2 regions of the Candidatus Dorea massiliensis AP6 genome follow, and region 1 is predicted to be linked to the other one. Evidence: riboswitches for the same ligand, from Rfam matches in the RefSeq annotation. Region 1 holds a riboswitch; the other holds the start of a gene.
The links. A riboswitch is a leader RNA that binds a small molecule or an ion and turns the genes downstream of it on or off. The one in region 1 is predicted to bind cyclic di-GMP.
Positions count from the first base shown of each region.

Region 2: another riboswitch for cyclic di-GMP. It lies ahead of ACESZP_RS04445 (substrate-binding periplasmic protein); the one in region 1 lies ahead of ACESZP_RS12305 (response regulator).

Region 1 covers NZ_CAXTKW010000011.1:89,203-92,328, reverse strand. The annotation lists gene ACESZP_RS12320 (rubredoxin) at 1-8, shown strand, start outside; partial or broken gene ACESZP_RS12315 (phosphohydrolase) at 46-282, shown strand; gene ACESZP_RS12310 (helix-turn-helix domain-containing protein) at 829-1,065, shown strand; cyclic di-GMP riboswitch class I at 1,126-1,201, shown strand; gene ACESZP_RS12305 (response regulator) at 1,376-3,126, shown strand, end outside.
Region 2 covers NZ_CAXTKW010000003.1:119,086-122,211, forward strand. The annotation lists gene ACESZP_RS04435 (MATE family efflux transporter) at 44-448, shown strand; gene ACESZP_RS04440 (hypothetical protein) at 485-1,213, shown strand; cyclic di-GMP riboswitch class I at 1,326-1,401, shown strand; gene ACESZP_RS04445 (substrate-binding periplasmic protein) at 1,533-2,348, shown strand; gene ACESZP_RS04450 (hybrid sensor histidine kinase/response regulator) at 2,332-3,126, shown strand, end outside.

The DNA.
Region 1 (3,126 bases):
AAGCATAAATGTATTATGATAGGATTATACCAATGAAAGAAGAACATAGATATTATCGGACTTGCAGGAGCCTGTTCTTATGCTTTGGACTGTATAGAAGCAGAGTTGGTAAATATCAAAAACAAACATGGAAAAAGAGTGGCTTATATAAGTATACGCATGGCTGAATATTGGAAAATTCAAGGTGATGAATTACAAGATCTAGCCATGTGTGCTTTACTGCATGATAATGCTTTGACACAATATATTTCGGAAGAACTGAAAAAGGATTTCGTCATTAATTGTAACACTTGACAATATGCATACGTAGAGGAAACGCATCAAGTGCTTGCTAAGCGAAACTTTGTGCTGGCAGTAAGAGGAGGTATCTTTAGTGATAAACCAACTGCTTACCGTAAGCTCAACCGTCAGAGAAGCGTATTTCCAAGTGATACAGCTCGGAAAATCTTTTTAAGCAGGCCCTTACCATTGAGGAGCTTCCAGTTCAAATCACCGATGAGAAGATTATCTTTCCATGGTTTTCTTCCCCATTAACAGCAGAAGAGGTCACTGCTTATACGCAACTGATCGCTGCCTTGGGAGAAATGGCAAAAACAGCCAAGCGGGTTACCTTGAAGGAAAAAGAAGTGGAGAAATCTGCGGATGATGGCAGGCTTATTTTTGTTTGAGGTTTCAAACTTTTATGTGACAAACGTAACTGTCTGTGATATTATAAAAACGATATAAGCGAAAATGAGGTATAGTTACTTGCAGATAGAGAAGTATATTGCGGATAAAATAACATCTTTGTGTGAAAAGCGTGATATCAGTAAATATAGATTATCGTAGCTGTCGGGAATTTCCCAGTCGTCACTGGGAAGAATCATGGCGCAGGAAAACCTGCCGTCGCTGATCACACTTGAAAAAATATGTACAGCATTAGGCGTGACATTATCACAGTTTTTTCAAGAAGGTAATTCAGAGAATCTGACAGAAGAGCAGAAAGAAGTTTTAAGGATATGGAACGATCTGAGTACAAATGAGCAGGAAACAGTGATGTCAATGCTGCGTGGACTTCAGAAGTAGAAGAACAGTTCGAGTATATGTAGCGGCTGTTCTTTTTTTGCATAAGTATTAAAGCTATAATAAGGAAATCGGCAAACCAGATGAAAGTCTGGGACGCAAAGCTACAGGGCCTGTAAAATGGCAGCCAGTTGCATGAAATGAGGTGCACTGTCTGTTTGGCAGTGCTTTTTTATGGTAGAGCACTTGAATAAGTAATACAGAAGCTGTTTGGAAAAATATTGTGAAAAATAGCGGGGAGGTTATTGACAATTAATGAATGTAAAATTAAAATCGGGAAGCAAGCAACTGTAGCCTAGAGGAGGGGAGAAAGATGAAGAAGTGCAAATTAGTACAGAATATAATGAATTTCAAATTTTGTTACATTATATTTTGCACAATGATATGTTTTATTGTTTTATCCGTTCCTACATTTGCCAAAGAAAACTCTGACAATGTTATCCGGGTAGGATCTTTTGAAGAAACTTATAATACCGTCAATGAAAAGGGGGAAAGAAGCGGCTATGGTTATGAGTATCTTCAAGATATTGCAGGTTATGCAGGATGGACATATAAATACATAACAAGTGATTGGAAAAACTGCTTTACACAGTTGGAAAATGGAGAGATTGATATTCTTGGTGACATTTCCTATACAGACGAACGTGCTGAAAATATGCTTTTTTCCGATATGCCTATGGGGGAAGAGAAATACTACATCTATACGGATGCATCCAATATGGATCTTACAGCAGGAAATTTGGATTCTTTTGAGGGAAAAAATATTGGTGTGTCTAAAGATAATATAGTGGAGGACGTGCTTAATGAATGGGAATCAAAATATGGTCTGCATACGAAGCATATCAATGTTTCTACAACCACAGAAATTATGGACAAACTGTCGAAACATGAAATTGACTGCTTCGTTTCGGTAGAAGAATCCCGTTGGGAAGAATCTGATATTTCGCCTGTTGCAAGTATTGGAGAGACAGAAATCTATTTTGCCATAAATCCCAAACGTCCGGATATCAAAGAAGCACTGGATAGTGCTATGCGCAGAATCAAGGATGACAACCCATTTTACACAGATGATCTCTACAGGCGTTATCTTTCTGCACAGAGCAGCTCGTTTCTTTCAAAAGAAGAAAGTGAGTGGATCGGGCAGCATGGTGCAATCCGGATAGGGTATCTGAATCAGGATGGAGGTATCAGCAGTGTAGATCCATCAACAGGTAAACTGACAGGTGTTATTACAGATTATGTGGATCTTGCAGAAAATTGTCTGCAAGGTCAGACTCTGGAATTTGAATTAAATGGATATGAGACAAGAAGTGAACTGCTTCAGGCATTGCAGGATGGAAAAATAGACCTGATTTTTCATGCAAACCAGAATCCATACTTTGCAGAAACAAATGGATTTGCTTTGTCGGACACGCTATTGACTCTCAATATGGCAGCAATTACGGCAAAGGATTCTTTTGATGAAAATAAAGAGAATACAGTTGCCGTTGAAAAAGATAATTTTACATTGAAAGCATATCTTTCATACAATTATCCGCAATGGGAGGTTGTGGAATATGAGACATCAGATGCAGCAGTAAAAGCAATGCAGAAAGGGGAGACGGATTGTATTGTAAGCAATTCAGGTACTGTTTCAGACTATTTGAAAAATAATAAGCTTCATAGTGTTTTCCTGACAAAAGAAGCTGATGTTCCATTTGCTATTCAGCAGGGAGAACCGGTTCTTTTGTCCATTCTGAATAAAACACTGACATCTATGCCTACAACTCAATTTTCAGGTGCAGTAGTTTCGTATAATGCTTCTTCACGAAAAGTTACATTGAAGGATTTTATTCAGGACAATTTACTGACAGTTTCACTTGTCGCTGGAATTTCTTTTTTCGTTGTTCTGTGTATAATTCTTGATTCTTTGAAAAAATCAAAACGTGCGGAAGAAAAATTCAAGAAGTCTGCTGAGCAGGCATTGAAGCTGAATCAGGAGCTTGAAGAAAAACAGCAGGAATTACAAAATGCACTTGTAGAAGCACAGAGTGCCAATAAGGCTAAGACTTCCTTTTTAAATAA
Region 2 (3,126 bases), on a different contig from region 1:
ATATGAAACAATCAAAGGGGATTGAAATGGTCAGCGGTTCGCTGTGGAAAAGACCATTCATACGGCTTTTTTGCTCTGCGGCCTTATAGGACTTCTGACAGGCGGAATCTGTTTTTTCTTTGCGAAGGGGATGCTGTCGCTGATGAACACCAAGCCGGAGCTTATCGATGGTGCGGTTTTATATCTGAAAATCTATGCCGTCGGCATGCCGGCCATGGGTATCTACAATTTTGGCAACGGCGTCATGAGCGCTTCGGGCGATACAAAGCATCCGCTGATGTATCTTGCTTTTGCGGGTGTAATCAATGTGATTCTGAACCTGTTTTTCGTTATTCAGTGTCACATGGCGGCGGAAGGCGTGGCGCCGACGGTCATCGTGATTTTGGGATCCTGCGTGAGGGGCAGTTATAAGGACAGCCTAAGGGAAATGATTTCGCGAGTCGCGTGAATGGAACCACAGAAAATGAGTATTTGAGGAACAGGTATGGAAAATTTTGAAGATAATTTGTTTTTAAAGGCCAATCTGGAGAAAGAAATTCCGATTCTGCGGACGCAGATCCAGAATCTCTACGAGCAGCTTGACCGGAAATTTCACCTACAGGGGGCTATGGTGCCGATTACCTTCGGCATGGACACGGACTGTCTGGGCTCCTACACCCGGGGCAGTCACAATGAGAAGGAGCATTTTCATTTTTCTCTGCTTTTTATCGGCTATGCGGTGAAGCATCCGCTGAGCAAAGAGGAGCGGACAGATCTCTACCGCCATGAATACGCCCATTACATGCAGTACAATATGCCGATTCCGAAGCAGTATCAGTGGCAGTCAGGCACCCACGGCAGCGCCTGGAAATACTGTTGTTCCCTGGTGGGCGCAGCACCGACGCCCTATTACAAGGCAGGCGAGGCATTGATGAAGCATAATTACGACAAGGTCCTGAAAAATCCGATTCACGATAAGACGGTCCCTCTGCGGGATCGGTATCGGCGGGAGCAGGAGCATAAGAAAGCGAAAGACAGCGTAATTCAGTATCAAATCGGTGAGCAGGTGTCTCATCCCAAATTCGGGCATGGCAGGGTGGAAAAAGTAGAGCAGAAAACGGGCTCGGTGAATCTGCATATCCGGTTTGAAGATGGGGTGCGGAAGATTGATCAGAAGTGGCTGATTCGGTCGAAGTATCAGAAAAAAGGATTGAATCTTGATCAATCTCAATGATTCGCCGTTTCAAAAGCATTAAAAGCATTAAAACGGCGTGGTTTTGCTTGCGTACAGTGGAATATGGGAGTATAATGATATCAATATTTTCGCTTGAGTTTAAAAGCTTTAATAGGATATTCGGCAAACCAGATGAAAGTCTGGGACGCAAAGCTACAGGGCCTGTAAAATGGCAGCCAGTTGCATGAAATGAGGTGCACTGTCTGTTTGGCAGTGCTTTTTTTATGGTAAAATAAAGCTTCATCAGATACATAGGAATTGTTGGATATTTTGATATTGTAAAAAAGGAAAATAGCAGAATAGCAGGAATAGAAGAAAAATGAAAGGAAAAAGAATAATTGCAGGCATTTTGCTTGCGGGAATTTTAGCAGTCACCCTGACAGGGTGTAAAAATACAGACAGCAGTAAAAAAGAAACCGAAAAGCCGGTCATTACGCTCGGCAGCGACAGTTATCCACCCTATAATTATCTGAATGAGGATGGTGTGCCGACGGGCATAGATGTAGAACTGGCTACGGAAGCATTCAAAAGAATGGGCTATCAGGTGGAGGTTGTCCAGATTAACTGGGAGAAGAAAAAGGAACTGGTGGAGAGCGGAGAGATTGACTGTATCATGGGTTGTTTTTCCATGGAAGGACGCCTTGACGATTATCGCTGGGCGGGACCGTACATAGCAAGCCGTCAGGTGGTTGCGGTAAATGAGAACAGTGATATCTATAAACTGAGTGATCTGGAGGGAAAGAACCTGGCTGTCCAGTCCACAACCAAACCGGAAGGCATCTTCCTGAATCGGACGGATGAGAGAATTCCCAAACTGGGAAATCTGATCAGTCTTGGACACCGAGAACTGATCTATACCTTTCTTGGGAAAGGATATGTAGATGCAGCTGCCGCACATGAGGAATCGATTGTCCAATATATGAAGGATTATGACGCAAGTTTTCGTATTCTGGAAGAGCCTCTGATGATCACAGGAATAGGTGTCGCTTTCGCAAAAAATGATGACAGAGGAATTTGTGAGCAGATGAGCCAGACGCTGGAAGAAATGCGTCAGGATGGCACGTCCCTGAAAATCATTGAAAAATATCTGGATGATCCCCAGAAGTACCTGGAGGTGGATGATCTTGGGTATTAAGAGAAAGAAAAAGGAAAAACGAATCCAGCTGCTCGGTGGTCTGATTGGAATCTGTGTGGCTGTAGTCTCTCTGTTTTATTTCTTCCACGCGGAAAAAGAGGAAGCAGAGAAAAGAATGGTGGAGATTGTAAACTATGTGAAAGTGCAGTGCTCCACCTATACCCATTATAATGAATCTTCGGAATCTAAAAGTCTCCTCCGTGCCATTGAAAGTGCCAGACAAATGAGTACAAATATTAAAATGGAAACAGAAAACGGCGGGCAGCTAAGCAGGGAGTTTCTGAAGGAAAATCTGCAGACTCTCTGGGTGGATGGTATCATTGTACTGGATGCAGAAGGAAAGAAGGACTGTGAATACAGCACGGATGAGTCTCTGGCTGATGAGATTACGGAGTATCTGCAAAAAGATATTATCATGGATTTCAGCGGATATGAAGAAAGATCTTATTCGGAACGATTTAGCAGAGCAGACGGGGCACTTATCGACATTGCAGCCTGTGCCAGAAAAGATGCGCCGGGTATCGTTGCAATCTATTATTACACATCTCCTGAATTTACCAGAAATTACACACTGACGATACAGGGGCTTTTAAATGGTTATAGTGTCCAGAAAGATGGAACGATTATTGTTGCAGACGAGGGAATCGTTGTTGCCAGCAATGATGAGAGCCTGTTAGGGCAGAATACAGCCGACAACGAAGTTGTTCAGGCAATGAAAAAGCATACAGACAGTCAGCACATTTATCATTTGAAGAATGAAGGAGCCGGATGCTACGGA